DNA from 3 places in the Bradyrhizobium sp. 170 genome. Region 3 is predicted to be linked to each of the others. Evidence: predicted binding sites of a transcription regulator. Region 3 holds the regulator's gene; each other region holds the start of a gene.

Region 1 (10,490 bases), 120 kb from region 3:
GTCGGCGCCTCGCCGTCGGGACTCGCGGTGACGCCGGACGGACGGCTCCTGCTCTCGGCGGACCGCGACGCCGACAGCGTGTCCGTCATCGATACCGCGACGCGCCAGCGGCGGGCTGTGATCAAGGTCGGGGAACGCCCGTTTGGCATCACCATCGATGCGGAGGGCCGGCGTGCCTACACCGCCAATGTCGGATCGAACGATGTCTCGGTGATCGATATCGTGGAGGCCCGCGAGATCGGGCGCGTGAAGACGGGCTTGCGCCCCTATGCGGTCGCACTCGCGCAAGGGCGCGGCTTCGTCACCGACCAGTATGACGGCACCGTCAGCGTGTTCGATCTCTCAACGCTGGCGCCGGTCAAGCGCATCACTGTGGGCGATTACCCGGAAGGGATCGCCGCGACGGCGGACGGCCGACGCATCATCGTGGCGAACTGGGAGAGCAACTCGATCAGCGTGATCGATGCGGCCGAGCTGAAGGTGACCGGCGAGATCAAGGTCGGCGACGGGCCGCGGGCGTTCGGGGCGTTTCTACGGCGGTAGTCGGCGAGGGGCGCGTAGGTGCGTAGGATGGGTGGAGCGAAGCGAAACCCATCGTTTGCGAACGTGATGGGTTTCGCTGCGCTCTACCCATCCTATACGCTGGATCAAACCCGCGACGGGAACGCCAACCCAGCGTCGGTGCACCGCGGCAACCGGACGCGCGCACATGCCGGGTGCGTTGGTGCTATAATGCCGGGAGAACGAGAAAACAGGGAGGACGCCATGCCTCGTACCCTGGTGCCCAGTGATCGCGTGGAGCACGCGAACGTCTACGGGCAAGACGGCGAAAAACTCGGTACGATCGAACGACTGATGCTGGAAAAGGTGACCGGCACCGTCGCGTATGCCGTGATAAAAACCGGCGGGATACTCGCCAGCCACCACCATTATCCTGTGCGGTGGGACGCACTCAGGTTTGATCCCGAGCGTCAGGCCTTCGTGGTCGAGCTGACGCTAGAGGATCTGCGCGCCGGCCCGTCCGAGTTCGACGAAGACGATTTCGACTGGGGCGACCGCTCGCGATCCTACCCGCATCCGCACTATTGGACGGTGTAGGGCGTCGGCAGGATTAGCCGAAGGCGTAACCCACCGCTCGCGGGTAGAGAGAAGCGGCGGATCGCTTGCTAAAGGCTGCGTTGCGTCGGCTTCAGGCCAAGTGCCGTGAGACGCGCAATAAGCTCGCTCGGCCGGCTCCTCGCATAGATCGTAATACGATCATCGTGGGAAAGATGGATTGCAGCCTTATTGGGTTTCGCGGCGATCAGGGTGTCCCATCCCATGTGGATAGCCCACTCGATAACGCTGGCCAGCGTGTCGCGCTCTCCGTTGTCAAAAAAATGGCCTGGAGCGTCGCGCAAGGATCGCTTCTCGCCTCGCGTCTGTCGCCATCGTCGATACTCGGCCCAATCGGACGGTGGGCGCTCCTCCAGGCTTCGGTCGCCCCAAACGAGATCATGCGCCCATAACAAGCAGGCAGTAAAATTGCCCTGATGGGTTGCGAGCGCATCCGCAACTTGGGCTGCGACCGAAAGCCTGCTCTGATAGTACGCATCGAATGTCTTGAGGCGGATGGCGCTATGACTTCCAGGCACAAGTCCGCTTCGGCTTATACCAAGCTTCAGAAAGAATGGTTCAGATTCTGACTGGGTAACGAAGCGCATCGAAATGAAATCTACTCCGCCGCCTCGCTCGCGCTGCTGCTCTTCCGCGGCTTGCCATCCGCCTTCTTCAGCACGGGCGCCAAAAACTTCCCCGTATAGCTCCGCGGCGCCTTCACGATGTCTTCCGGCGGACCCCAGGCGACGATTTCGCCGCCGCCGTCTCCGCCTTCGGGGCCGAGGTCGATGACCCAGTCGGCGGTCTTGATGACTTCGAGGTTGTGCTCGATCACGACCACCGTGTTGCCCTGCGAGACCAGCTCGTGCAGCACTTCCAGAAGTTTTGCGACGTCGTGAAAGTGAAGTCCCGTGGTGGGTTCGTCCAGGATGTAGAGCGTGCGTCCCGTCGCGCGCTTTGACAGCTCCTTCGCCAGCTTGACGCGCTGGGCTTCGCCGCCGGAGAGGGTGGTGGCCTGCTGGCCGACATGGATGTAGTCGAGGCCGACGCGGTGCAGCGTTTTAAACGTCTCGCGGACGCGGGGCACCGCCTTGAAGAACTCGGCGGCTTCTTCCACCGTCATGTCGAGCACGTCGGCGATGGACTTGCCCTTGAACAGGACTTCCAGCGTCTCGCGGTTGTAGCGCTTGCCCTTGCAGGTGTCGCAGGTGACGTAGACGTCGGGCAAAAAGTGCATCTCGATCTTGATGACGCCGTCGCCCTGGCAGGCCTCGCAGCGGCCGCCCTTGACGTTGAAGGAAAACCGTCCCGGCTCGTAGCCGCGCGCCTTGGCTTCGGGCAGGCCGGCGAACCATTCGCGGATCGGCGTGAAGGCGCCGGTATAGGTCGCGGGGTTTGAGCGCGGCGTGCGGCCGATCGGCGACTGGTCGATGTCGATGATCTTGTCGATATGCTCCAGCCCCTCGATGCGGTCGTGGGGGGCGGCGCCTTCGCTGGCGTTGTTCAGCTTGCGGGCGATCGCCTTGTAGAGCGTGTCGATCAGGAGCGTCGACTTGCCGCCGCCGGAGACGCCGGTGACGCAGGTGAACAGCCCGAGCGGAATTTCCGCCGAGACGTTCTTCAGATTGTTGCCGCGGGCGTTGACGACCTTGATGGTTCGCCTGTGGTTCGGTGGCTTGCGTTCGGGGATCGCCACCGACATCTCGCCGGTGAGGTATTTGCCCGTGAGCGAATTCGGGTTCTTCATGATCTCGGCGGGCGTGCCCTGCGCCACGATGTGGCCGCCATGCATGCCGGCGCCGGGGCCGATGTCGAGCACGTAATCGGCCAGACGTATCGCATCCTCGTCATGCTCGACCACGATCACGGTATTGCCGAGGTCGCGCAGCCGCTTCAGCGTCTCCAATAGCCGCGCGTTGTCGCGCTGGTGCAGGCCGATCGAGGGTTCGTCCAGCACGTAGAGCACGCCTGTGAGACCCGAGCCGATCTGCGAGGCGAGGCGGATGCGCTGGCTTTCGCCGCCGGATAGCGTGCCGGAGGCGCGGGCGAGCGTGAGATAGTTCAGGCCGACGTCGAGCAGGAACGACAGCCGCTCGCGGATCTCCTTCAGCACGCGCGCGGCGATCTCGTTCTGCTGCGCGTTCAGCGCTTTCGGCACGGTCTCAAACCATTCGCCGGCCCGGAGCACCGACATTTCAGAGATTTCGCCGATGTGCTTGCCGCCGATCTTGACGCACATGGCCTCGGGCTTGAGGCGATGGCCGTTGCAGCCCGCGCAGGGAATGTCGGAGAAATACTTTGCCAGCTCCTCGCGCGCCCATTCGCTCTCGGTCTCGCGAAAACGGCGCTCGAGGTTGGTGATGACGCCTTCGAACGGTTTCTTGGTGTCGTAGGAGCGGACCCCGTCCTCGTAGGAGAATTTGATCTCGTCGTCGCCGGAGCCGTGCAGCAATGCACCTTGCGTCTTCTTCGGCAGGTCCTTCCACTTGGTGTCGAGCGTGAACTTGTAGAACTTGCCGAGCGCGGTCAGCGTCTGGATGTAATAGGGCGAGGACGATTTTGCCCACGGCGCAATCGCGCCCTTGCGAAGCGTCAGCTCCTTGTCGGGAATGACGAGGTCCTCGTCGATATGCTGCTCGACGCCGAGGCCGCCGCAGGCAGGACACGCGCCATAGGGGTTATTGAACGAGAACAGCCGCGGCTCGATTTCGGGGATCGTGAAGCCGGAAACCGGGCAGGCGAATTTTTCCGAAAACAGAATGCGCTCGGGCCCGCTCTTGTCGTGAATCTTCGCGGTTTTCTTGTCGGACTTTTTTTCTTCCGCCGCACCCGCAGGCGCGTCGGCGTATTCGATCACAGCCAAGCCCTCGGCGAGCTTCAGCGCGGTCTCAAAGCTTTCGGCGAGGCGCTGGCCGATGTCGGGGCGAACCACGATGCGGTCGACCACGACGTCGATATCGTGCGGGAATTTCTTGTCGAGGGTGGGCGCCTCCGACAGCTCATAGAAGGTGCCGTCAACCTTGACGCGCTGAAAACCCTTCTTGAGCCATTCGGCGAGCTCTTTCTTGTATTCGCCCTTGCGGCCGCGCACGACCGGCGCCAGCAGATAAAGGCGGGTGCCTTCAGGTAGCGCCAGCACGCGGTCGACCATCTGCGAGACGATCTGGCTTTCGATCGGCAGACCGGTCGCGGGCGAATAGGGCACGCCGACGCGCGCCCACAGCAGGCGCATGTAGTCGTAGATCTCGGTGACGGTGCCGACGGTGGAGCGCGGGTTTTTCGAGGTTGTCTTCTGCTCGATCGAGATCGCGGGCGACAGGCCGTCGATCTGGTCGACATCAGGCTTCTGCATCATCTCCAGGAACTGGCGCGCATAGGCCGAGAGCGATTCGACGTAGCGGCGCTGTCCCTCGGCATAGATGGTATCGAACGCGAGCGAGGATTTACCGGAGCCGGAGAGGCCGGTGAACACGGCGAGCTTGTCGCGCGGTATCTCGACATCGATGTTCTTGAGATTGTGCTCGCGCGCGCCGCGGATGGTTATCGCGCGCGATGCGGAGCCGGCGGGTGGTTGGCGCTTCGCCCTGAGCACTTCATCCATATCGGCATTTCCAGGCACGCGGAGACGCGCCACGTTGGGCGCGCATTGCCGGAGAGGGACCGGGATCAGGCGCCGATGATTGAAAGTCGGAACATAGGAAGAACGGGAAACGATTTCCAGTGCCGCGTGCGAATCATCAACGGATTGTTTGCGCAGTCCTTCTTTTGGCAGCAGCAGTCAGCAGCTCGGGATTCGGAACTCCTCAAATACAAATACAAACGCCTCCGTTCCGAATTATCGGAACGGAGGCGCAGGCAGTTTCAGCAGGAAGTCTTAGAAGTGATAGTTCACGCCGACCTGAACGCTGTTCAGGTTGAGCGTTCCCGACGCGATGCCGGGAGGAGCAATACCCGCGAAGTAGGTCTCGCCCTGGAAGCTGCGATAGAGGTACTCGGCCTTGACCGACCATTTCGGTGCGAACATCACCTCGACACCAGCACCGGCAGTCCAGCCCGAGTGGATCTGGCTATCCGACACGCTGACGCCGAGCGCCGACAGCGTGATACGGTTGTCGGCCCACGCATAGCCGGCGGTACCGTAGACGAGAACCTGGTCGAAGGCGTAGCCGACGCGGCCACGAACGGTACCCATGTCGCGAATCCGGGTCTCTACCGCGGCGATCGCCGGGTTGCCCACCCTTACGCCGACATCTGCCCAGGCGGCATCGGCCTCAACGCCGAGCACGAAGTTGCCGGTCTGCCAGTTGTAGCCGAGCGTGCCGCCGGCGAAGCCGCCGCTGATCTCGCCCAACGCGTCTGAGGTGTTTTCCTGGGCGTAGCCGCCCATCGCACCGGCGTAGAAGCCGGTCCAGTTGTTGATCGCAATCGCTGCGGCGGGCGCCTTGGTGTAGGCCCGTGCAGGAAGATCGGCGGCGATCGCGGGCGCCATCCCAAGCGCGATCAAGCCAGTGGTGGTCAGCAGAATTTTCTTCACTTCTTTTTCCCTTTCGCGGCTCTCTAACTCAACTTCCTCAGCCGTCAATTTGAGGTTGCGGTTCCATATAGCGCGAAGTCATCGCAGAATGCTGTCGCCGAAAAACCACATCGGCGGCAAAAGTAGGTAATATGCAACCGCAGCGGGTACGCACTATCCCGCGGTACAACCAAACGTAAAGGGCCGGCGCCAGGCCCAGCCTTTTCGTGTTCAATGCACGCGGTGCGCTGTCAGTATTTCGCGATGACGGGGCCACCGAATCTGTAGCTGACAAGGGCGGTGACGATGTCGGCGTCCTGACGAATCGATCGGTGCGCGAGAATCCGCCGGCGTTGAATGTGAAGCTGCAGTCGCGCGCGGCCATGAAGCCGTACACATAATCGACGCCCTCTGCGGCGGCACACGAACCTGGGGCAACCAAACAAAAAGGCCGGCGCGAGGCCGGCCTTTTCCGTATTCTGCTTGCTGTCGCAGCTATCAGTACTTCGCGATGACCGGGCCGCCCCAGCGGTAGTTGACGCGGACGGTGACGAGATCGACGTCCTGTTGGATGCGATCGGCGGCGAAGAAGGCGCCAGCCCCGTCGACGAAGGTGTGGGTGCGGTCCTGCATGAACAGGTGGTTGTATTCGATACCGGCCGACCAGTTCGGAGCGAAGCCGAATTCGATGCCCGCGCCGACGCTGGCCCCCCAGCGGGTGTCATCACCGGTGGTGCCAACGACGAGGCCCGTGGGAATATCAAAGATGCGGAAACGATCCGCGGTGACGGCCGCGCCGCCCTTGACGTAGAACAGAACATTGTTGGCGGCGTAGCCGACCTGGCCCGTGAACAGGCCGAAGGCGTCGATCCGCGAGTCGTTCCTGGCGCCGATGAAGAGCGTGCTTGCGTTGCTGCCCCTGAAGTCGGCCCAGTTGCCCTGGGCTTCGAGGCCGAACACCCAGCTGGCGGCCTGCCAGCGATAACCGAGCTGACCACCGGCGGTGCCGCCGGTCGCGTCATGGCAACCCTCAGCACCGATCAAGAGAGCAGGCGCCACCGAATCCCAGCACTTGTGGCTCGAACCCCAGCCACCGTTGGCGCCGATGTAGAAGCCGCTCCAGTCGTACACGACTGCGATCGGCGCCGGCGGGGCCTTGACGTAAGGTCGCGCAGCGAGGTCGGCGGCCGCCGCAGGTGCGGCGAACGCGATGAGAGCAACTGTACCTAACAGAAACTTTTTCATCCTCATCTCCAGCTCTTGGCCGCTTCCCGTTGGTCCCGAAGCGTTCCCGTGATGACGCGAGCTCCCGCGCCGTAGACCATTCTATATCGCGACTCGCGCGAAAATGGTGTCGCCGAAACGCAACACGCGCAGGCGAAGTTTAATTATCCAAGCCAATGATTTGATTATCATATTCACGATACCGTGCGGAACTTTCAGGTTCCATTTCAATGATTTCGGGTTCCCGTGGGTTCCCGGTAATCGCGCTTGGGTTGCACCGTGAGAACCAGGCCGGATATCAGGTGGTGGTGGGAACAAAGCTGGAACATTTGCCGGAGCAATGCTATATGTGGATAACCGCCGGCTTGCCGAGGGATCGCTAAGTCGGCCGAGCCTGCGAGTGTATAGGGTCGTTCAGATGTCCGGAAACGGGCGCAGAGAGCAGACAAAGCGACAGGTCAAGAATTGAAGGCGGCCGGCAAATAACGGCCGGATCAGTGATTTTTGCCGGCGATATCGAGTGGAGAGCGGCGATGGCGGGAAGCGTGAACAAGGTGATTCTGGTCGGCAACCTCGGCAAGGATCCTGAAATCCGGCGGACACAGGACGGGCGGCCGATTGCCAATCTGAGCATCGCGACGTCGGAGACCTGGCGCGACAAGAGCACTGGCGAGCGCAAGGAAAAGACCGAGTGGCATCGCGTCGTGATCTTCTCCGAACCGCTTTGCAAGATTGTCGAGCAGTACCTGAAGAAGGGTGCCAAGGTTTACATCGAGGGCGCGCTGCAGACCCGCAAATGGACCGACCAGAGCGGCGTCGAGAAGTACTCGACCGAAGTCGTGCTGCAGGGCTTCAACTCGACCCTGACCATGCTCGAAGGCCGCAGCGGCGGCGGTGGCGGCAGTTTCGGCTCCGATGATTCCGGCGATTTCGGCTCCAGCAGTCCGGCCAGCTCCGCACCGCGGCGGGCCGTGGCAGCCGGCGGCGGTCGCAACAGCGACATGGACGACGACATTCCGTTCTAGAACGCAGGTAGATCCTTTTTGTAACGACGGCAGGCGAATCCTTCGACCCCCAGAGGGTTGTAAGGGTTCGCCTGTTTCAGTTTGTCGTTCCCATCCTATCCACCATTTAGCCACACCATTGCCCCGCGCCGCTCAAACGCGTTGGCGCGGTTGCGCGCAACGCCGTCAGCCCGCGACTTCCAGCAGCAGCGCCGCCAGCTCGGTTGGATGCGTAATGTAGGGCAGGTGTGAGCTCGCGATTTTGCGTGATTGCCACCCCGCCGCCGCGCTCGCACCCCCCGCATAACGATCGAAGCCCGGATGCGGCCACTGGGTGCGGATGTAGGTGCGTGGCAACTTCTCGGCGGTGGGATTCTTGCGCTTCACCGGCTCCTTGAAATGGCCGAACGGTGTCGGGCACAGCCGGGGCAGTATCCAGTCGAGATCCGCCTTTTCGGTCACTTGCCAGGTTTCGGTGACAAGTTTTTCCCATGGCGGCGGCGCGAAACGCGGCAGGAGCCAGCCGTTACCTTCTTTCTGCACGAAGGCCTCCAGGGCGGGCCGACGATCGGGCGGGATCACGTCCAGCATGCTCTGGCCATCCATCGGCACGAAGGCGTCGAGAAAGACCATATGCGCGATCCGTTCGGGCATGTGATCGGCGACGCCAGTAATCACCATCCCGCCCGAGCTGTTGCCGACAAGGATGACGTTGCGCAGGTCCTCGTATTCGATGACGTTGATGATGTCGCGGACGTGCGTTTCAAGTCCGATTTCCGGCCTTGCCAAATGCGCGCGCTCGCCGAGCCCGGTCAGCGTCGGAGTGAACACCTCGTGCCCCTGCGCACGCAGCAGCGGCGTCAGCTTTTTCCAGCACCAGCCGCCGAACCAGGCCGGGTGGATCAGTACATAGGTCATCTTGTTGCCCTCTCGTGACCGCGCATTCGAGGCATCCGGGATTGCTGCGGCTAACATTGCCGCCCCGCCGAACGCTGTTAACGCCTGCCGGCGTGAAAGACCTGCAAGGCCATGGCTACGCTGCCACATGGATCCCTCCACAAGCTGATCACCCTGGGGTTCCGCCCGAAATGACCGCATCGTTTGCCGAACGACGGATGGCGACAAGTCCAAAATCTGGACTGGTTCCTGCGAACCAAAGATGTTTGAATTGCCGCCATGAAAGGCGGTTACGGCGAGTTCTGCCCGATCGCAAAGGCGTCCGAGGTCTTCGCCACACGTTGGACGCCGCTCGTGCTGCGCGAGTTGATGTTGGGCGCACATAGCTTCAATGACATTCATCGCGGGGTGCCGCTGATGTCGCGGACTCTCCTGGCCGAGCGCCTGCGGCAATTGGAAGAAAACGGAATTGTCGTAAGAACTCACCCTGACGGTTCTGGCTGCGAACATTGGCTGACACCGTCGGGCGAAGCGTTTCACGATGTCTTGCGTGACCTCTCGCGCTGGGGTTTGGCGCACGCCCGCGATCGGCTCACCGCCGACGATTTGAATCCCGGCCTGTTGATGTGGCGAATGCGCAAGCGCGTCGACATCGGTGCGTTGCCGGAGCGCCGCGTGGTCATCCGCTTCGAATTCTCCGGTGTTCCCAGAAGCCGAACGACGTTACGCATCATGTGGCTGATCCTCGAACGGACAGGCGTCGACATATGCTTCAAGGATCCGGGATATACCGTCGATCTGACCGTTCGCGGTGATGTTGCTATCCTTGTCAGGCTTTACCTCGGGCAGGTGAGTTGGCAGGAGGTCGAGGGAAAAGCATTGTCGATCGAGGGCGATCGACGGATGGCGCGACAGCTTCCAATCTGGCTGCAGCTCCACAGACAACTCGGCCGCGATTATCTACCGTTTGGGCGTCCTGCTGCCTGACCAGCAGCCCCGATCACACCCGCCGTTGGACCGCCGCTGCGACGGCAGTTCTGCTTTGGGTCTTGTCGTTCCCCCGGGGATCGTAGCGGTGTGCCGCGCCGTGGCCGTCGGCAGCGGCGCGCAACAAAATCGCAGCTTTGGGTTGACCAAAGAGACAACTCTGACGGTTCAAGTTGTCTGGAGCGATGGGCGTTCTCTATCGCATTGACGGTCCCGGTTGAGGCAGGAAACGGCTGACCCGCTTTTCGAGGACCCGGACCAAGACGGGATCCATGAATTCGTAGTCGTCGGGAATGTCGAGGCAGACTACGCGCTTATCCCTCAAACGAGCCCGGAATTTCCGGTTCAGCTTGGTGCGGTGGGTCTTCTCCATGACGAAGATGATGTCGGCCCACTCGACCTGTTCGGACGACAACGGCACGCTCGCGCCGTTCGAGATGCCGGCCGAGTCGGTCTCGATCCCCGGCCAATTTGAAAAGACCTGTTCGGCGGTGGGGCTGCGCAGACGATTGGCACTGCAGACGAATAGGACGTTGGTCATGTTCTCGAATTCGTGTCGCATGGCCGAACGCCCACAAATTCAAACTTGGGGCAGCACCCGGGCAAGCCTCGGCTCGACTCCATTCACTGGAATGCGGTCCAGCGAGTTGATTCTAAGTCAAATTTGGATGCCGTTCTACGTTTTGACTTCGCTGGATGTTAATGATATTTACATTAGGAACTCGGTCTAACGCCCTCCACGGTATTCAATCGAACGCCAACGGATC
Region 2 (10,490 bases), 3.0 Mb from region 3:
GCGGCCGATCCATTGGCGCAGATGATCGAGGTTTAGAGCTTCTGTCATGACTGGTGGCTCTGGACATGAGGAGCTTTGGGAAGTTCAACGTGGTCGCCGATCCCGGGCACGGCGCCATAGTGCCTGTCCTCACCGACGAAGATCGCGGCCGGCGCGGCGTAACTTACCTTGCCCTTCGGCGTATCAACTTCGATGCGGCGCAGATGCGGATGCACGGCGAGATCGGCCATGGTGTTCACCTCGGCAAACGCAATATCAGCGGCGTCCAGGCGCTTGAGCAGATCGACCCGCGTCATCGAGGCAAAACTGTCGGCCACCGTCTTGTCGGTGAGTGAACGGTTGCGCACGCGCTCGACCATGTTGGCGAAGCGGGGATCATTGGGAAGGTCGGGTTGATCCAGCACCTCGGCGCAGAGCTTCTTCCATTCGCGCTCGCTCTGGATCGAGATCAAGATGCCCTTGCCATCCCTGGAATTGAACACGCCGTAGGGCGCGATCGAGGGATGGGCCAGCGCCATCCGCTTCGGCGGATTGCCGGCTTCCGAATTGATCAGCGGCACCGCCATCCAGTCGGCCATCACGTCGAACATCGAGATCCTGATGTCCGCGCCCTTACCGGTGCGTCCGCGCGCGATCAGCGCTTCCAGGATGGATGCATGCGCGGTGGCGCCGGTCGCGATATCGACGACGGAGATGCCGACCCGCGACGGCCCTTCCGGCCCGCCGGTGATCGAGGCCAGCCCGCTCTCGGCCTGGATCAAGAGATCGTAGGCCTTGCGATCGGCATAAGGACCGTCATCGCCATAGCCCGAAATGGTGCAACAGATCAGCGCCGGATAATCTTTTCGCAGGCGCTCCAGCGAGAAGCCGAGCTTGTCCATCGAGCCCGGCTTGAGGTTCTGCAGCAGCACGTCCGCGCTCGCGATCAGCTCTTCCAGCGCGGCGCGGCCCTCTTTGGTGGCGAGATCGATCACCACGGAATTCTTGCCGCGGTTGAGCCAGACGAAATAGCTGCTCTGGCCCTTGGCTGCCGCATCATAGCCGCGGGCGAAATCGCCTTCGGGCCGCTCGACCTTGACGACATGCGCGCCGGCATCGGCAAGCCTGGAGCTGCAGAACGGTGCTGCGACCGCCTGTTCGACGGAGACGACGATCAATCCCTCTAACGGCAACATCTGATGTTCTCAGTAGGAGCGGGGCAGGCCGAGCACATGCTCGGCGACGTAGGACAAGATCAGATTGGTCGAGATCGGCGCAACTTGATACAGCCGCGTTTCGCGGAACTTGCGCTCGACGTCGTATTCTTCCGCAAAGCCGAAGCCGCCATGGGTCTGCACGCAGGCATTGGCCGCTTCCCAGGAGGCGTCAGCCGCCAGCATCTTGGCCATGTTGGCCTCGGCGCCGCAATCGAGCCCGGCTTCGTATTTTCGGGTGGCTTCCTTGACCATCAGCTCGGCCGCGCGCATCGCGGCGTAGGCCTTTGCGATCGGGAACTGGATGCCTTGGTTCTGGCCGATCGGGCGGCCGAACACGGCGCGCTCCTTGGCATAGTTGGTGGCCTTTGCGATGAACCATTTGGCGTCGCCGATGCATTCGGCCGCAATGAGGATGCGCTCGGCGTTCATGCCTGACAGGATGTAGCGAAAGCCCTTGCCTTCATCGCCGATCAGGTTTTCGGCCGGCACCCGCATGTCGGTGAAGAACACTTCGGTGGTGGCGTGGTTCATCATGGTGCGGATCGGGCGGATTTCGAGGCCGTTGCCCTTGGCCTCGCGCATGTCGACGATGAACACGGACAAACCATCGGTACGCTTCTTCGCCTGTTCCTTCGGCGTGGTGCGCGCGAGGAGGATCATCAGGTCGGAATGCTCGGCACGGCTGGTCCAGATCTTCTGGCCGTTGACGATGTAGTGGTCGCCGTCGCGCTTGGCGACCGTCTTCAGTGAGGACGTATCGGTGCCGCTGGTCGGCTCGGTGACGCCAAAGGCCTGCAGCCGCAATTTGCCGCTGGCGATCCCGGGCAGATACTTTGCCTTCTGGGCATCGTTGCCGTGCCGCAGCACGGTGCCCATGGTGTACATCTGGGCGTGGCAGCCGCCGCCGTTGCAGCCCGCGCGCTGGATCTCCTCCAGGATCGCGGCCGCGGCCGAGAGCTTCAGCCCGGAGCCGCCATACTCCTCGGGGATCAAGACCGAGAGGTAACCGGCCTCCGTCAGCGCGTCGACGAACTCCTTCGGGTACGCCATCTGGCGGTCCAGCTTGCGCCAGTATTCGCCGGGGAACTGGGCGCAAAGCTTTGCGACGGCGTCGCGGATGTCGTGGAATTCGTCTTGTTGTTCTTGTGCGGTCATTTGATTTTCTGGCGATGGATAGGGGTTGATGTCAATTGCCTGACGGTCGGTTGTGAAACCAGCGCCGGTCTCCTATGCTGAATTGTTATAGCGTATGAACCTGCCTTCGAAGATTGGCAAGCGATGGATATCAGGCAGCTCAGGACCTTCAGTTGCGTGGCGGAGCTCGGCAGCCTCAGCAAGGCCTCCGACACGCTGCGGGTGGCGCAGCCGGCGCTGAGCCGCCAGATCAAGCTGCTCGAGCATGAACTGCGGGCCGAGCTGTTTACGCGGAACGGCCGCGGCATGGTGCTGACCGATGCCGGCCGGCTGCTGCTGGCGCGAACCGCCGGCATCGTCCGGCAGATCGACCAGGTGCGCGACGAGATCCAGTCCTCGGGCGGCCCGCCCTCGGGCCGCGTCGTGCTCGGGCTGGTGCCGACGGTGAGCTGCGTGATTTCGGCGCGGCTCGCCCGGCGCACCGTCGACAGATATCCGGGCATTTCGCTCTGCATCGTCGAAAGCTACAGCGGCCATCTGATGGAATGGCTGCACCGCGGCGAAATGGATCTGGCGCTGATCTACGGGCCGTCGAGCGACCTGCATCTGACCGTGCAGAGCCTCGGCCGCGATCCCATCGTCGCCGTGGGGCCGCGCGGCAGCGGGCTGTCGCAGAAGAAGCAGGTCGAGATCGGCTGGCTGCTGCGCCAACGCCTGGTGCTGCCCAGTCATTCGCACGGCCTCCGGGCGCTGATCGAGCAGGCGGCGGCGAAGAAGAAACTGAAACTCGACGTTAAGCTGGAAGCGGATTCGTTTCGGGTGCTGACCAGCCTCGTCGAGGAGGGGTTGGGATACACGCTGCTGCCGCCTTCTTCGGTGCGCCACGAAGTAGCCTCCGGCCGGCTGGAAACGGCTGCGATATCAAAACCGTCGCCGATGCGCGAACTGACCCTTGCTTCTCCCATCGACCATCCCGGCTCGACTGCGATCACGCTCGTGAGCGAGCTGCTCCGCAGCGAACTGACCGCCTGCCGCGAAGAGGGCCTCTGGGACATCAAGCTCGCCTGAGCCGATGTGAGGGCCTTAAGGATTGGCTTAGAACAAAACGGTCCAGCCCGGCATTCTCATCTGGCTACAGCAGTCATGCCGCAATTGTATAGGGCGGGGCAGGCTCGCCGGAACGATGGCTGTGGGCTCGAAGCTGCCGATACGCGATGTCTGTTATCCGGTCCCTGGCAGGGGTAACCGGACATCGGGCGCAAGGTTGAGTTACGAATGGCCCGTCGTGGACATTGAGGTCTGGTGTGCGCGACCTGTCGGCCACCTCACACCGACCCCAAGGCTGGTCGACCAGTTCTTCATTGACTGAACTGGCACTGACGATCGAAAATTTCAGATGCGCTGCCTGGCGCTATAGGCCGCGTTGCGCGTCCCAGTACGTAGGCGTCCCATAATACTGATGGGTGCGCGCTTCCCAGTCTCTATCCTGCCAGGAGTCATCACTGAACTCAGGCGCATCCTTGAGCTGTTGCTCGGTGATACTGGTTCGAAAACCACCAAGCGACGTATCATATGTCAGAGCGCCCCAGGGGATCGGGTAATGGCTGTGGCCTAACCCAACAAATCCGCCAAAGCTCATGACGGCATAGGCCACCCGACCCGACACCTTGTCGATAATGAGGTGATCAATCTCACCGATATTCTTTCCACCTGCTTCATAAACCTCGGTTCCATGAATGTCTTCGCTTGAGATGCATTGATGATCCGGATGGGCTGTTGCGCGGGCCATGGCTATCTCCCTCATTAGTTGGTTTTGTCCACTTAACTCCGCCGCTAAAGGGTCGTTCCTAGCAAAGTAATTCTGAAATCCGATTTCGGTCCCGCGGCCGTGCGTTGCAGGGGCGTGACAATCGAGAGCCTCCGGTTTTTACGCCGGGGATTCTCTTGGGTTCTAATTCGATCTCTAATTTCTACCTAACAATACAGCTATAGAATTCGTTCTCCGGCTCAATCACCCCTGTCTGGCAGAAGCCAGCACAATCTCTATGTCCCTCGGCTCAATGCCGAGAGCGTCAAAACCGGGATGCCTGCCAGAGGCGACGTTGTCCTGGGTCATAAGCTCGACCTGGTTCGATGTGACGGGAGTAGCAGGTAAGAATTCACCGGCAAAAGCGAGCATCTTCCACACGGTAATGGGCATTGGCGCGAGGACGCGCCGGATATTCAGGTAATTGCAGATCGCCTGAAGCAATTCCCTGTAGGTGTAGGTGTTGGGACCGGCTAACTCGTAAATCATTGCCGGCTCGGCGGCGTTGAAACAGCGCGCAATCGCCTCCCCAACGTCTTCCACATACGCGGGCTGAAGCGCAGTCTGACCGCGTCCGAACATCGGAAAGACGGGAAACATCCGTAGCATCTTCATGAGCGGGATTAGAAATGCATCATCCGGCCCAAACATTGCTGAAGGACGGATAATCGTCGCCCCGGAGAACGCAGCCCGTACCGCGGACTCGCCCTCGCCCCGGCTTCGAATGTAGGACGAGTGTGACTGCGCATCGGCGCCAATTCCGGAAACGTGGGCCAGGCGCTGCACGCCTGATCCTCGTGAATATTTTGCCACTCTCGCAGCAGCTTCGACGTGCACGGAACGAAACGTGTCGCTGCCGCGCTCGACATAGAGGCTTACGGCGTTGACGACAGCGAAAGCGCCAGCGACAGCGCTAATCACCGATCCATCGTAGCCGACATCGGCTTTAACAACCTCCAGTCTCGATGACCTATCGCGAAAGACCTGAGCTCCCCGCTCTGGATGCCGTGACGCAACCCTGACCTCGAAACCGTGGTCCAAAAGGTGTTGTACGACGCGCCGGCCCAAAAAGCCGGTACCGCCAAAGACAGTCACTTTTCGGCTAGTCATCCCGGTTCAACCCGACTGCAAGCTTGACTCGACGACTCCGCACCGCCTCGGCGTGATAGCCGCCGCGAAAGGTTTCCTCCGCTGCTTCACGAGCGATCGCGAAGATCGGTCACACCTTCTTTTTGAGCGCAGTGGTCGCAGCAATAATAGGTGCCATTCTTTTCCAGGCCGTGTCCGACAATGCGCGTTCCACAATGCTCGCACGCCGGCGCCAAGGCGTGAATTGCGCACTCGAAACTATCGAACGTGTGCGTTTTGCCGTTCATCACAACCTGAAACGCCTTGTCGTAGTCATTGCCGCAGGTTTCGCATGTCGCCATTTTTTCCTCCTTCACGCCGCACGGCGTTGCGAGTTCGAACTGCCCTTGACCAACCTGGCGCGTTGAACTGCCGGCGGCGAGACTTCCTCCTGCAGTTCCTATTCGACACCAGCCTTTTTGCGCATCTCGTCAATGAGCTTGGACGCCTCCGCCTTGGTGAGGTCCTTTCTGAAGGTAAGAGGCTGTTGTGCCTGTTCTGACAGGGTCTGCAGGTAAGACGCTTGGGCGTCGGTCATCGGCCCGTCCCCTGACACCCAATCGTCGGGGGACTTACGAATGTTGGCAGCGCTTTCCTTGTTACTCATGGCTGTCTCCTCGCGCTGAAAACGGACGAGTTCACTAATTGTTCCTACGCGAGGGCTACGTTTGCATCAGCCGCGCGAATGACCCAAGGAGGAGATGCGCCCCGTGCGGCTTTGATCGATCGCCGCCGCTGTCACGGTGCCGCCCGTCAAGTTGCGGTTAGCCCATTCCGGCCGAGTAGTTGAGCGGCACATAGGTGTATGTTCTCTCGCCGTCGCGGCGCACTTGGCCGAGACCCGGAAACGAGATATGCGCTCCGCCGATCAGGTAGCCTTGGTCTGCCGCATCAGCGAATTGGCGCCAGTGCTCTCGTTCGGCGTCGGCGACGTCCACGTCATAGCCGATCGTAACGGCAGGGCTGTCGAACTGCACCGCGGCCACATGGACGATGTCGCCCCAGAGCAGCAGTCGCTGTCCCTTGCTCTCGACCATATACATGGTGTGTCCGGGCGTGTGGCCATAGGCGGCGCGCGCCCGCACGCCGGCGACGAGATCGGTATCGCCGTCGAATACGGCGAGCTTGCTGGTGCGCATGTACGGGGTGAGCGATGCGATGGCAGCCTGAAAGAACCGCTTCGCGTCGGCGGGGGCCGCTTGCATATTGGATTCGCTCAGCCAGTAATCGGTATCCCGTCTGTTGACGCGCACGACCGCGTTCGGAAATGTGAGTTCCTGTCCCGTCATCAGGCCGCCGATGTGGTCGGCATGCAAATGCGTGAGATAGACTTCGTCGACCTGCTCCGGCTGATAACCGGCCGCGCGGAGGTTGCTTGCAAGGTGGCCTGCGCCCGGTCCGAGCAATGATCCGGCGCCGGCATCGATCAAGATCAGCTTGCTGCCGGTATTCACCAAAAAAGAATTGTGGGACGTCTCGACGACATCGGCGAGATAGCCGCGCTTCAGTGCGGCTTCGATTTGAGCGGCATCGCCACGCAGCAACCTGGTTGCCGGGAGCCTGTTGCTGCCATCCGAGAGCACTGTCACTTCGAAATCGCCGAGCATCAGCCGATAGAACGCAGGCGCCTGACGTCTGACCATCGGCACGGCTGCGAATGACGGTGCGTGCCGGCATGAAACAAGCCGTGCAAAGGCAACTCGCTGCCAGAAAAAGGCGGCGTGTGACGTTTACGCCGCCAGCCTGATCGGTTGGCTGCACACGGCCTGAGTCGCGTGCTGCGTCGAACAAGCGATCGAGGGTCGGGCGAGATGTCTGTTCTGCCATGGAACGTTCCTCTCAATCATGGTGGCGACCCGTTTCATTGAGCCGCGGAACCTGCCGCTCTGCCGGCAACGGCATCGCTGTGGACGCTGCGGCGGCAGGAGCCGCGAGCTTTGTTTGGGCCGCGCTGCGACATGTGGTTATGATAGTATAATTATTATGGCTATATACATTCCATCCGATCCGGCATAACCATGCGCGCATGGGTGCGCGGATGAGGAATGGCCGACCGAAGAAACCAGTGAAGGGTGATGCGCAACGGTGGGCAGAGCTGGCCGACTGTATGCTCGTCATCGCGCGCGAAATCCAGTTTCGCGGCTACAAGGACCCGCGGGCGGTGTCACTCACCGCAACCGAGGGGATGGTCATGCGGTACATGCAGGACCATCCGATCGCCGCCCCCAAGCAGATCGCCGCAGCCGTTGGACTCCAGCGCAGCAATCTTTCGACGCTCATGGCCGGCCTCGAGAGGAGGGGTCTGATCGAGCGCACCATGTCGGAAGGCGATCGGCGCGGCGTCACGGTCCGCCTCACGGAGGCCGGACGCCGCAATTATATGATCGTCCGGCGCGAATGGGCGGCTGCGGTCGCCAAGGCAGCAGAAAATGACACGCGCGGCCTGGAGGGGACCTTAGGCCTGCTCAAGGACATTGCGGCTGGTCTCATCGCGATGCGACCAGAAACGCCAGGCCGGGACATGAGCCGCGCGGAAGCGTGACACGACACGGGACTCCGTGTTCGTTCGACCCACGATTGAACGACCGGCGACAGGATCGGCATTCAGCCGTGATACGCAAACAGCTCGATTGGGTCGTTGAAGCCGCGGACCGGATGTTCGCCGACGTGTTCGAGATCGAAATCGCGTTCGACGAAGTCGGCAAACGCGCGGGACAGCAGCACCGTTCTGCCCAGTTGTTTGGTGAGGGTTTCGAGACGCGAAGCCATGTTGACAGCAGGGCCGATGACGGTGAAGTCGAGCCGGCTGCGCGACCCGATATTGCCGTACATGACGTCTCCGACGTGGACGCCGATGCCGTAATTCAGCGGCGCACGACCGGTTTCGCCGTTCTTTTCGTTCAGGGCAACCATGGCCTGACGGGCCTCGGCCACGGCATGCAGCAGATTTGCGCAGGCTTGAGGCTGGCTGAGCGGAAAAATGGCGAGCAGGCCGTCGCCGATGAATTTCAGAATTTCCCCGCCATGTCGCGCAATCGGCTCCGACATCGCGTCGAAATAGCCGTTGAGAAGATCAATGACGTCATCGCGCGGCCAGTTGTCGGAAATCTTGGTGAAATCACGGAGATCGCAGATCATGATGGCGGCGCGTACCGTCGTCCCGCTTCCGCGCCTGGTGGCGCCGGCCAGAATGAGTTCGCCGGCATGCGACCCGACATAGGTTTCCAGCAGCGTTCGCGCCAGGCGATTCTTCATACGGATTTCGCTGACCAGCGCCAGAACCGGCAACAGCTTCAACAGGCGGGCGATGTGCGCGTTGTCGAAACCTCCCGGCCGGTCGGTTGCAAAAGTCACGATATGCCGCTTGCCGAGCGTATGGTACAGCGGCCACGCCACATAGTCGGTCAGGCCTTTCGCCCGCATCTCGTCATAGATGGCGTGCTTGCGGCCCAGCGATGGATCGCGTTCGAGATTCTCGCGCACCTCGGTGGCACCGTCATGGATTTCGTTGGCGGGACTACCGATGAATTCGGATCGCTCCCTGACATCGTAGTCAACTCGCGCAAGCTCGGCCTCGCGCATCCCGTCGGCCCACATGATCCGGGCGCCGAGCCATTGCGGATGATGGATCAGGAGATGAAGCGTCGCCCGCTTGACGGGAATGCCGGCTCGCTGGAGCCGGAGACACAGCTCGGCGAAAATATTGTCAATGAAGCGCTCATCGCGTGTGTCATTTGTCAGCCAGTGCACAAGGTCGCCGTCGGAATGCGCAGGGACGGGATCGATGTTTGGCGGCGCGTTCATATCTTGCTCCCGGGCGGTGACCTGGATCGACGGTACAGGATATGTCGTGTCTCCGCTCGGCGACGTCAACGGGAGTCCGCCGCAATCTGCTTGCGCATATCGAAGCGATCTTGACCTCGGTGTTCAACAAACCGGTCCTGATAAAGGAGGCAGACCCACCTTCAGCCAACCAGGGTCAAAAGGTTTCCGGCAGCGTCTTCGAAATGCGCGAGCGTGCCACCCCATTCCTGCTTTTCAGGTGGAGCAGTAAAGTGCACGCCCTTCGCCACAAGTTCGGAATACGTGGCTTGAATATCCTCGACTTCTATCGAACACCCCACGTAGCGGCCTGCAAGGTCTCGCTCCTTACGGTCTTCCTCTGAAGACACGTCTTCGACAATCAACACGGGACCGAGATCAAATCCGATCGCCTTGTTCTCGTGCTCCCACAGTATATCCAATCCTAGAATTTGAGCGTAGAACTTCCTGGCGGCTGCCAGCTCGGTCACGAGCACCCTGACATAACGCATGCGCATCGACGCCTCCAACGATTGGAGCTCTTACTTTCCTTCGATCATTTCGACGAGCTGAATGAGATTGCCGCATGTATCATCAAAGACGGCCATTCTGACCGTGCCTGCGTCCATCGGCTCGACTGTGAATTCGACACCAAGCTGGCGCAATCTCTCGAACTCCTTCTTGAGGTCATCCACTTTGAAGGACACGGCAGGAATCCCATCGTTCACGAGCGCAGATTTGAATGGCCCGGCGGCAGGGTGCTCGCTCGGCTCGAGCAGGAGCTCGGTTCCTTCCGGTGCCTCCTTCGACACGACGGTCAACCAGCGATGCGCGCCCATCGGGATATCGTGCTTGACGATGAAGCCCAGCTTCTCCGTGTAGAAACTCAAGGCTTTGGCCTGATCGTCAACCAAAACGCTCATGACATAGATCCTCATGTCGCACTCCCTTTTTTCAGATGCTTGTTGAGCCAGGCAGCGGCTGCCTTTCGCAGGGGCGCATTGTCGAAGGTGTGCATTTTGGTGCGCCCGCTCCAATGCGTCTGGACAAGTCCAGCCTTCTCCAGCATGTCGAGGTGCTGCGAGATCGTTTGTCGCGACAGGCTTCTGCCATCCTCTGCAAACGACGAAGCGCAGATCTCAAACAACGACTGCCCGGGACGCTTCGCCAGGCGATCAAGGATGCGCCGGCGCAAGGGATCACCGAGCGCCTTGAAGACATTGTCGAGCTGGTCGTCGTCCACGCCAAATAACATGCAGTAATTTGACTGCATGTTAAGCTGCGCGTGAAAACCTGCGCGGCTACGCCGCGGCAGGCGGTCCGAACCAGGTGGTTAGCGCGTCAGCGAGTCCCAACTGGGCTGAATCACCCACCCAAGCCACATATCCATCGGGCCGGATCAGCACCGCGCCGGGAGCAGTGAC
Region 3 (10,490 bases):
CCTGGAAGACGGCGCGGGTCGCGCATGGCGTGCTGGCGCGGCCGATGTTTTCGGTATCGTTGACGGGCTTTGTCGAAACGCGTGACATCCGCGAGCGCACCGACCGCTTTGTCCTGCGCGTCGTCACCATGGAAAGCGCGCGCGGAACGACCAGGCTCGAGCGCGTGCGGCTATCGGTGAAGAAGGGCACGGCGCCCGCGGTCGGCAGCTTCGTCGAGCTCAAGGCGCGGCTGTTGCCGCCGCTCACGCCGGTGCGGCCGGGCAGCTACGATTTCAGCCGCGACATGTTCTTTGCCGGCATCGGCGCCTCCGGCTTCGTGATGGGCGCGATCAAGACCGCGGAGCCGCCCGCTACCGGCGGCGGGCTGCGCCTGCGCTATTCGGCGTTCATGCAGGGCCTGCGCGATACGATCGACGCGCGGATCAGGACCACGCTGGAGGGTGACAAGCGCGCGATTGCAACCGCGCTGTTGACCGGGCGGCGCGACGCGATCTCGCCGCCGGTGAACGACGCGATGTTCATCTCCGGTCTCGGCCATGTCCTTTCAATCTCGGGCTATCACATGGCCGTCGTCGCGGGCGTCGTGTTCTTTGCGGTGCGGGCGCTGCTGGCGCTGTTTCCGGTTCTCACGGTTGGCTACGCCATCAAGAAATGGGCGGCTGCGGCAGCCCTGGTCGCCGCCGCGTTCTATCTGTTGCTGTCGGGCGCCGAGGTCGCGACGCAGCGCTCGTTCTTCATGACGGCCGTGGTGCTGATCGCGGTCATGGTCGATCGCCGGGCGATTACGTTTCGCACGCTCGCGGTCGCGGCCCTGATCGTGCTGACAGTCGCGCCGGAGGCGCTGGTGCATCCGAGTTTTCAGATGTCGTTTGCGGCGACGCTTGGCCTCGTTGCCCTGGTGCAGATCGGCATGCCGCGTTTGTTCGCGACGCCGGACCATACCGCGACCGCCCGCGTGGCGCTGTGGGGTGGCCGCGAGATCACGATGCTGTTGCTGGCCTCATTGGTGGCGGGGCTCGCGACCATGCCGTACGCGGCCTTTCACTTCCACCGGGTGACGCCTTACGGCGTGCTCGCCAATCTCGCGGCGATGCCGGTGGTGTCAGCGCTGGTGATGCCGGCGGGCCTGCTCGGACTCGTCGCGATGCCGTTCGGGTTCGATCGCCTGTTCTGGGCGATCATGGGTGTCGGCATCGACTGGATGATCGCGGTGACGCAATGGGTCGCGGCTTTGCCCGGCGCGGTCGGCCGCGTGCCGGCGTTCGGCATCGGCCCGCTGATTGCGGCCAGCCTCGGCATCATCCTGCTCGGCCTGTTGCGCACGCCGCTGCGCTGGTCGGGCGCCGTACTGGTCGTGGTTGCGGCGCTCTGGGCGGCGAGGGTGCCGCAGCCAGATATCCTGATTTCCGCCGATGGCCGCAATGTCGGCGTCCGTGGGCAGGACGGCCGGCTGCATCTGATGCATGCGGCAAAGGGCTCCCGGGATTCTTTCCTGCTGAAGGAGTGGCTGGCGGCGGATGCGGACGCCCGAACGGCGGCTGACGCGTCGCTCACATCAGGCGTCTCATGCGACGATTTTGGCTGCGTGATGCAATCCGCCGGCGGCACCCTGATCGCGCAGGCGCTCAGGCCCGAGGCACTCTCGGACGATTGCGAGCGCGCCGCGCTGATTGTGACGCTGCGGCAGGCGCCCGCTTCCTGCGCGGCTTCCGTCATCGATGCCGACCGGCTGCGGCGGCAGGGCGCGATGGCGCTGCGGCGAGGCCGTGACGGATTTGTCGTCGAGGCGGCCAAACCCAGAGGGATCGACCGCCCGTGGTCGCCGGCCATCGCGGACGAGAGCGAAGCAGACGCAGCCGTTCTGGCGCCGCGCGTCGTGCCGCCGCGCGCGGTCGACGCCACGCCGGCCGAGGCCGATCTTCAGGCGGAGGAATAGAGCGTTTTCCAGCGAAAGCCTGCCCCGGACTTGATCCGGGGTGGAGACCGGTTCGCGTCAAGAAAACGCGTCGAATCAAAAATCTGGAGCCCCAGGGCTCCAGACGAACTTCAGTGCTCGTCGAGCGGGGGGCTTGAGGGACTGGCCGGTATTTCGAATGCGCCGAGGTGGAATTCCTCCGGCGCGTCGGGGGTCGACGGCAGGTTGACCAGCGTGAACGACGCCTCGGGGAATTGCCGCCAGATCGCGAGATCTTCGGCCGTGATGGTGAGCCAGCCGTACCGGAACATGTACCGTCCGGGCTCCGTGACGCGTCCGGCTCTTTGCCATGTGACTTTGTTGACCACCGACTGCCCCTCGGCGCCTAGTTTCTCAAAAAACCATATCACCATGATCCGCCGGCCTGAACCGGCGGATCACATGCGCGTCGTTTATCCGGTCACGATGGATTCGGCCGGTGGCGCTTCCGTCACCTTTGCCGCACGTTCGCCCTCGGTCACCGGCAATTGCAGTACGGTCGCGCGCTGGCCTTCGCAAAGCTGCGTCACCAGCACATGGCTTCCGTCCGGAAATTCGATCGCGTCATGGTGGCGATCGGTCACTTCGGGTTCGATCTGGTTGAACTTGCCGACCCGCCAGTCGGTGGTTCGCGTCCAGATCCACCGGTTGTCGTATTTGACGTCCTCGGCGAACGCCAGTTCGGTGCCGGGAAGCATGCAGACCGCCACTGAAGGCTCGCGTTCCGACGCAAAGCCGCGGGTCGATGTACCGCGGAATGTCGTGGTGATCAGCGTCTCGCCGACCTTGGCAGGCCGCGTCGCCACAGCGTGCAGGCTATAGTCACACATCGGATGGCTCCCTCGTTTGAGATAGCTGACCCGTGTCTGCAAGAAGGAGGCACAGGCCTCTATCAGAGTGGACATATTCAGAGCGGACTTGGCGCAGAGCCTTTTCTTGTTTCTGGGCAATTCTGCGGCTAGCGCACTGCGTCAAAATCACAAACGCGCTAACGCAGTTTTGTTCCAGGCATGCAGCAAAAAACCCCGGCCGAAAGGCCGGGGCGGGATTGCCGTCGCAGTCACGTCCGCATCCAGCAGGTCAATATTTGCGGTACAGCCCGATCAGCTTGCCCTGAATCCGGACCCGGTTCGGCGGCAGGATGCGGACTTCGTAGGCGGCATTGGCGGGCTCCAGCGCGATCGAGGCGCCGCGGCGGCGGAAGCGTTTTAGCGTGGCTTCCTCCTCGTCGATCAGCGCCACCACGATGTCGCCGGTGTCGGCGGTCTCGTTGCGCTGGATCAGCGCCATGTCGCCGTCGAGAATGCCGGCGTCCACCATGGAATCGCCGCGCACTTCGAGCGCGTAATGCTCGCCGGAGCCGAGCATGTCAGGCGGCACGCTGATGGTGTGGCTGCGGGTCTGCAGCGCCTCGATCGGCGTACCGGCGGCGATCCGGCCCATCACGGGCACGGCAACCGGGCGATTGCCGTCGTCCTCGCTGGCCGGCGCGCTTACGGAGCGTTTGCCGAGCGTGCCTTCGATGACGCTCGGCGTGAAGCCGCGGCGGCCGTTAGCGGCGGCAGCCAGCTCCGGCAGCTTGATGACTTCGATGGCGCGGGCGCGGTTGGGCAGGCGGCGGATGAAGCCGCGCTCCTCCAGCGCCGTAATGAGGCGGTGAATTCCGGATTTCGAGCGCAGGTCGAGCGCATCCTTCATCTCGTCGAAGGAGGGCGGTACGCCGGCTTCCTTCAGCCGTTCATTGATGAAACGCAGAAGTTCATACTGTTTGCGCGTAAGCATCGCGAGCATTCCCCCGGTTGGTACAGTCTTTCGGTCCCGAATCTCCAGGGTCCATTGCGGGAGTCCCCAAAACTCCCAACCATAGACACTAGCAGTCGAAACAAATCATGAACGGACACTATATGTTCGATATGTGTTCCGCAACCACTTAATTTCAGGTGAACGCATTGCGGCTTCGGCTGAAGACACCCTCAAAGGCGCAGTTCAGGCGTCATTCCGGCAGCCGGAGCAGCTCGCACCGCGAACCCTTCGCGGCAGCCGGCGCGAACGGCGGACGTATCACAAGTGCCCGTGCCGCAGCGAGATTCCCTAATAGCGATGAGTCCTGGTGGTTCACCGGCACCGCGATCAGCGTGCCGTCTTCGCGCTCTTCGAGGCGTGCCCGAAGATAGTCTTCGCGCTGGTCGTTGGCAGCGAGATCGCGGCCCAGCAGGGCGCTTTCGCGCCGATGATGGACGGTGTCGCGGCCCGATAATGCACGAATCAACGGCACCAGAAACAGGAAGCCGCAGACATAGGAGGAGACGGGATTGCCGGGCAGGCCGATCACCCGCATCGCACCCAGCCTGCCATGCATCATCGGCTTGCCCGGCCGCATCGCGATCCGCCAGAACGCCATGGTCGTCCCCTCGGCCTCCAGCGACCGCTTGACGAGGTCATGGTCGCCGACCGAGGCGCCGCCCATGGTGATCAGGATATCTGCTTCAAGCTCGCGCGCACGGCGGATGCCTTGCGCGGTGGCGGCGACCGTGTCGGCGGCGATTCCGAGATCGACGACCTCGGCGTCCTCGGCGCGCGCCAGCGCACGGATTCCGTAGCCGTTGGAGTAGACGATCTGGCCCGGGCCCGGGGTCGACCCCGGCATCACCAGCTCGTCACCGGTCGCAAGCACCGCGACCTTCGGGCGGCGGTGCACCGCAAGCTCCGGATAGTTCATGCCGGCGGCGAGCGACAGGTCGCGGTCGGTGAGGTGGCGTCCGCGCGTGAGCAGCACGTCACCCTCGCGGAAATCGACGCCGGCAGGCCGGATATGTCGGCCGGAAACGGCGGCTTCCGTGATGTTGATATGGTCACCGTCGACGCCGGTGTCTTCCTGGATGATGACGGCGTCGGCGCCATCAGGGATCACGCCGCCGGTGAAGATCCGCACCGCTTCGCCTCGGCCTACCTTGCGCTCGAACGGGCGGCCGGCCGCGACCTCGCCGATCACCTTCAGCCGTGCCGAGATATCGGCGGCATCCGCCGCGCGCACCGCATAGCCGTCCATCGCCGACATCGCCTGCGGCGGTTGCGTCCGCCGTGCCGCGACGTCGCGCGCCAGCACACGATGAAAGGCATCATCGAGCGCGATCATTTCCTCGGGCAACGGTTCGGCGCGGCTGAGGATCGCAGCAAGTGCATCGGCGACAGGCATCAAGGCCACGGGCACTTCTCCTCGGGTGCAAGCGCGTCTGTTCAGCTGTTCGGCCCGGCGACGAGATCGCGCGCGCCTTCATATCGGAGAGCGCGAGCGGAGGCAAAAATGCGGCGCGGAAGGCTTGCGCCCGATACCGCAGTTTCGGAATTCATCCGCTGTCTGAATTTTATCCTGAACTCACCGGGATATGTTGCTGAACAGCAACATTATTCTGCAATCTCACCCGAGGTCAGGCGGGAATCGTCTCAATCCGCGTCAGCGATTTGTTCGCATCTGTGATTGGGGTAGGGTTCCCTGAGATTGAGGTGTGGGCGCCCAAAGTTTTGGCCAGCCACAGGCTGGCTCACCCGAGCTGGTTTCGCGCGAAGCCGGAGCGGACGATGACGGGGGCGATAGCTACGGCAACGGGTTCTGCGTCCCCGCGCGCTTCCGGTGTAATTCTTCCATCCGATCGCCGGGCGAGCCTGCTGGCGAGCAGCATGCTCTGCGGCGGGACCTTGCGCAGCCTCGCGGCGGCGGCCGGGATGATGACGGCGGTCGGCGTCTCGCCGGCCTTCGCTCAATGCTTTTCCGGTACCGGCGGCAACATTACCGGCGCGGGCTGTACCGTCACCGCGGCGACAGGTGCCTTCTCCACCGCAGTGGGGTCGGGAGCGAATGCGACGGGCTTCTTCGCAACGGCGTATGGCTCTGTGGCCACAGCGAACGGCAGCAACGCGACCGCGACGGGCGCGCTCAGCATCGCGAACGGCGCCGATGCGACCGCGACGGGCGCGGTCAGCTTCGCGAACGGTGCGCAGGCGACCGCGACGGGCACGCTCAGCATCGCGAACGGCGTCGATGCGACCGCGACAGGCACAAATAGCAACGCGAACGGGAGCAGCGCCACGGCGACCGGTTACTTCAGCCAGGCGAACGGAGCTTCTGCCACGGCAACGGGCATGGCCAGTCTGGCCAACGGCGCCCTGGCCACCGCGACCGGCACTGGCAGTGTTGCGAACGGTGTCACCGCGACCGCGACCGGCATGGGCAGCTTTGCCAACGGCGATCAAGCTTCCGCGACCGGCGTGAGCAGCTATGCCAACGGCTCTCAAACGACCGCGACCGGCTACGCCAGCACCGCCAACGGCGCTCAAGCCACCGCGACGGGGGTGTTCAGCACCGCCGGCGGTAACTTCGCGACGGCAACGGGCGCGGGCACTACCGCGACCGGCGATTTCGCCACCGCGACCGGCGGCTCCAGCACCGCGACCGGGGCCTTCGCCACCACGACGGGGGCCTTTAGTTCGGCAATTGGCGCGAACGCGACGGCGACCGGTACGAGTGCCTTCGCCAACGGCACCAACGCGACGGCGATCGGCCAACTCAGCAAAGCGAATGGCGTCAGCGCGACCGCGACCGGCCGGGGCAGCATCGCCAACGGTGCCACCGCCAGCGCCTTCGGCGAAGGCAGCAACGCCACCGGCGCGGCCACCACCGCGATCGGCCAGGCCAGCGTCGCCAGCGCCACCGGTGCCACGGCGGTGGGCGCCAGTGCGCGGGCAACCGCGACCGGCGCGGTCGCCGTCGGCAACACGGCCGCCGCCACCGGCGTTAATTCGATTGCGATAGGCAACGGCGCGACCGCCACCGGTTCGATCGCTGTCGGCGCCGGGGCGTTGGCTTCCAATGGTGGCGCCGCGTTCGGCGACGGCACGGTGGCGACCGGAACGAATTCGGCCGCCCTTGGCACCGGCGCCACGGCGACATTCGCCAATTCGACCGCGATCGGCAGCGGCGCGACCACAACAGCGGCGAACCAGGTCGCAATTGGCACGGCGACGAGCACCTATAAAATGTCCGGCATCGCCTCGGCGACGAGCCTTGCCGCACAATCCGGTCCGACCTCGTTCGTCACCAGCGACGCCAACGGCAATCTGGCGACCACCACCTTCAACCCTCAAAGCCTCACCTCGCTGCAGTCGCAGGTAACCTCGCTGCAATCTCAGGTCACCGACAACCGGCTCGAGGCGCGTACCGGCACCGCGCTGGCGCTCGCCGTCGGTGCGTCGCCGGCCCTGCAGGCGGGGCGCCGGTTTGGCATTTCGGCAAGCTACGGCAACTTCCAGGGCAGCAACGCCTTCGGCGTGGGAGCGACGGCGCTGCTGTATGACAACAAGAACTATGCGGTTGTCATCAACGCCGGTGCGGGCATTGGCATGGAGCGAAATGTGGTCGGCGTGCGCAGCGCGATCGGACTCCAGTGGTAGTTCGCTGGCGGGTTCTGATGCTTGCGGCTGTGATGGCGGCAAGCACGTCCGGCGGTCATGCGCAGCAGGCGCCCGAGCAAGCGCCGAAGCCCGCGCAGATCGATCGCAACGGCGTGATGATCCTGATCCGCTCGACGCTGCTGGCGCTCGATCAGGCCAACAAAACCGGCAATTACACCGTCCTGCGCGACCTCGGCGCGCCCGGCTTCCAGACCAATACGGCGGCGCGGCTGGCCGAAATATTCGCCAAGCAGCGCAACGACAATCTCGATCTGTCGGGTGTCGCGGTGATCGATCCGCAGCTCAATTTGCTGCCGCAGATCGAGGCCAACGGGTTGATGCGTATGGCGGGCTTCTTTCCCTCGGTGCCGACCCAGGTCAATTTCGAACTGGCGTTCGCGCCGGTGCACGGGCAATGGCGACTGTTCGGCATCTCGGTGTCGATCGGACCGAGCGGGCCTGCCGCACCCGAACCGCCCGGGTCGCCGGTTGCGCAAAAACAGCCGCCTGCAAACGGAACCAAGCCAGCAGCTGCAAAGTCCGCGCCCGCGATCAAGCCCACGCCGACGGAGAGGCCGGCCGACACCCAGCAGCCGAAATAGACCGACCCGCAAGCCAACAAGCGACGGAAAATGTTACCCGACGAAGCCTTGAAATCGATGAAGGTGATGTTCGCGACGCCGTGCTACATCTCGGCGGTCAGCATGCACTACGTCACCAGCATCTTCGAGCTCACCCATCACTGCAACCGGTTCGGGCTGCAATGCATCCTGCACATGCATTCGGAGAGCCTGATCACCCGTTCGCGCAACAAGATGCTGCTCAAGTTCCTGTCCGACGAAACGCTGACGCACCTGTTCTGGATCGATTCCGACATCACCTTCACGCCGCAATCGGTGTGCCGCCTCTTGCTGATCGACCGCGACGTCACCGCCGGTGTCTATCCGATGAAGAACTTCAACTGGCCTGAACAGGGCCTCCCGGCAGGCACGACGCGGCAGCAATTCGAGGACCGCTATACCGAATACCCCTTCAACCCGATCGGCCATGGCGCCGAGCGGGTCAGTAGCTATGCCGACGCCGACGGCTTCGTCGAGGTCGCGGAGGCGCCGACCGGCTTCATGTGCATCAAGCGGGATGTATTCTTGCAGATGATGGAGAAATACCCCGGTCTGAATTACGTTCCGGACGGCCCGCCGAATCCGCAGGCGCATCTGCACTGGCTGTTCTTCGACTGCATGGTCGATCCGGATTCAGGTCGCTATTTGTCGGAGGATTACGCGTTCTGCCGCCGCTGGCGCGATATCGGCGGCAAGATCTGGGTCGATCTGCAATGCAAGCTGATGCACCTCGGGCAGCACCATTTTCGTGGCGACCTCGCCGAGAGCTTGCGTCTTCAGGGCCGGTGGTAGACGGCCGCTAGATCCTGAGCGCAGCAAGCGTCCTTGCCACGTCATCCGTCGATGTCACGTGGATGGTACAAAGGCCGCGCGCCCGCGCACCTTCGATATTGGCGGCCGAGTCGTCGAAGAACAGGATCCGCGACGCCGGCACGCCGATGGCTTTTACCACATGATCATAGGCTTCGGCGTCGGGTTTGCGCAAACCGATGCTCGAGGACAGGAAAATCTGCCGGAAATGGCTGAGCACGTCGGCATAGGCCTGAGAGAAATGCGCGACATGGGCCGGATTGGTGTTGGAAAAAGCATAAAGCGGCAGGCGTTGTGCTGCGCCGGCCAGCAGCGGCGCAATTCCCGGCATCTCGCCGGTGAAGATCGCGTTCCAGCCTTCCAGGAACTGCGCGTCGGTGAGGCCGATGCCGAGCGACTGGCGCAGGCTCGCAAAGAACGCCGCGTCGTCGATCCGGCCGATCTCGTGATGCTTGAAATTGTCGTTGACGACAAAACGCCTGGCGAGGTCGGCGGGCTCGCAGCCGGCGTGCCCTGCCCAGTTCGCCATCACCTGGTCGAAACTGATGTCGAGCACGACACGGCCGAGGTCGAACAACAACACGTCGACGGAGGAGGGCGCTGGCGGCAAATTCATGGCAATCGTTTACAAAACTGGTCAGGCATGGGCAACGGGCTGGACTGATTTCGGCCCGATCCGGCGCTTAAGCCGGTGCACGAGCTATGCTAAGGCTTGGGGCCTATTTCAGGGAGTAGTCGAATGCAAGCCGTTGGGAGAATTCTGGGCGCCGTCGCCGTAATCGCGTTATTCGCTGGACCCGCTGCGGCCCAAAAAGGTCCTGCCAGATATGGCGAGGAGGACAAGCCCAAGACGCCTGCGGAAATCGCGGCCGAGAAGGACGCCGAGCGGGCCTATCGGAGGTCGCTCGGCAACATACCGGAACAACAGAAGACGGACCCCTGGGGCACCGTGCGCAGCGACAGTGCGCCGCCGAAAGCGGCGGCCAAGGCGCCGCCGGCCAAGCCGAAGGCCAAATCCGCCGAGGGCGCCGCAAAGTAAGAAGACACTTCCCGGCGTGATGCCGGGACAATGATGTCCGCAGGCGAGGAAACCACAGATGACGGAAACGCTGCTGTTTTCCCCGATGACGATCCGCGGCGTTACGCTGAAGAACCGCATCGTGGTGCCGCCGATGCATCAATATTCGGCACAGAAAGGTTTTCCGACCGACTGGCACCTGATGAATGCCGGCAAGTTCGCCGCCGGGGGCGCGGGCCTCGTCGTGGTGGAATCGACCAAGGTCGAGCGGCGCGGCTGCGGCACGGTCGGCGATCTCGGCATCTGGGACGACAAGTTCGTCGAGCCGCTGGGCCGCCTCGTCAAATTCATCAGGCAGCAGAATTCAGTCGCCGGCATTCAGCTCGGCCATTCCGGCCGCAAGGCGCGCGCGACAAGGCCGTGGGAGGGCGACCGTCCGCTTGAGCGGACGCCTGACATCGAAGATTGGGAGGCATGGCAGCCGGTGGCGCCGAGCGCGATTGCCCATAGCGAGAAATGGCCGGTGCCGAGGGCGCTGGAAACGCGCGAGGTGAAGGATCTGATCGAGGCCTGGGGGCAGGCCGCGCGGCGCGCCCATGAAGCGGGTTTCGAGGTGCTGGAGCTGCACGGCGCGCACGG

The links. The regulator LexA, encoded in region 3, represses DNA repair genes until DNA is damaged. The targets are predictions, from matches to a motif close to TGTTCNNNNTGTGTTCNG.
Region 1: the regulator LexA is predicted to act here: its motif matches at 4,787-4,804, upstream of uvrA (excinuclease ABC subunit UvrA).
Region 2: the regulator LexA is predicted to act here: its motif matches at 5,901-5,918, upstream of IVB05_RS06290 (DUF3072 domain-containing protein).

Annotation. Positions count from the first base shown of each region.
Region 1 covers NZ_CP064703.1:4,384,209-4,394,698, forward strand. The annotation lists gene IVB05_RS20290 (YncE family protein) at 1-543, shown strand, start outside; gene IVB05_RS20295 (PRC-barrel domain-containing protein) at 766-1,098, shown strand; gene IVB05_RS20300 (hypothetical protein) at 1,167-1,703, opposite strand; gene uvrA (excinuclease ABC subunit UvrA) at 1,715-4,699, opposite strand; gene IVB05_RS20310 (outer membrane protein) at 4,973-5,632, opposite strand; gene IVB05_RS20315 (outer membrane beta-barrel protein) at 6,110-6,856, opposite strand; gene IVB05_RS20320 (single-stranded DNA-binding protein) at 7,369-7,860, shown strand; gene IVB05_RS20325 (alpha/beta fold hydrolase) at 8,026-8,886, opposite strand; gene IVB05_RS20330 (helix-turn-helix domain-containing protein) at 9,016-9,723, shown strand; gene IVB05_RS20335 (low molecular weight protein tyrosine phosphatase family protein) at 9,920-10,264, opposite strand.
Region 2 covers NZ_CP064703.1:1,308,758-1,319,247, forward strand. The annotation lists gene IVB05_RS06255 (MaoC family dehydratase N-terminal domain-containing protein) at 1-48, opposite strand, end outside; gene IVB05_RS06260 (CaiB/BaiF CoA-transferase family protein) at 45-1,175, opposite strand; gene IVB05_RS06265 (acyl-CoA dehydrogenase family protein) at 1,185-2,351, opposite strand; gene IVB05_RS06270 (LysR substrate-binding domain-containing protein) at 2,475-3,398, shown strand; gene IVB05_RS06275 (PRC-barrel domain-containing protein) at 3,742-4,119, opposite strand; gene IVB05_RS06280 (complex I NDUFA9 subunit family protein) at 4,342-5,247, opposite strand; gene IVB05_RS06285 (hypothetical protein) at 5,334-5,567, opposite strand; gene IVB05_RS06290 (DUF3072 domain-containing protein) at 5,666-5,872, opposite strand; gene IVB05_RS06295 (MBL fold metallo-hydrolase) at 6,030-6,908, opposite strand; gene IVB05_RS06300 (MarR family transcriptional regulator) at 7,331-7,807, shown strand; gene IVB05_RS06305 (adenylate/guanylate cyclase domain-containing protein) at 7,870-9,069, opposite strand; gene IVB05_RS06310 (VOC family protein) at 9,231-9,584, opposite strand; gene IVB05_RS06315 (VOC family protein) at 9,609-10,004, opposite strand; gene IVB05_RS06320 (helix-turn-helix domain-containing protein) at 10,001-10,321, opposite strand; gene IVB05_RS06325 (FAD-dependent monooxygenase) at 10,368-10,490, opposite strand, start outside.
Region 3 covers NZ_CP064703.1:4,265,152-4,275,641, forward strand. The annotation lists gene IVB05_RS19710 (ComEC/Rec2 family competence protein) at 1-1,937, shown strand, start outside; gene IVB05_RS19715 (hypothetical protein) at 2,048-2,329, opposite strand; gene IVB05_RS19720 (hypothetical protein) at 2,369-2,785, opposite strand; gene lexA (transcriptional repressor LexA) at 3,036-3,737, opposite strand; gene glp (gephyrin-like molybdotransferase Glp) at 3,949-5,160, opposite strand; gene IVB05_RS19735 (hypothetical protein) at 5,634-7,403, shown strand; gene IVB05_RS19740 (hypothetical protein) at 7,421-8,005, shown strand; gene IVB05_RS19745 (hypothetical protein) at 8,036-8,815, shown strand; gene IVB05_RS19750 (HAD family phosphatase) at 8,823-9,449, opposite strand; gene IVB05_RS19755 (hypothetical protein) at 9,573-9,872, shown strand; gene IVB05_RS19760 (NADH:flavin oxidoreductase/NADH oxidase) at 9,931-10,490, shown strand, end outside.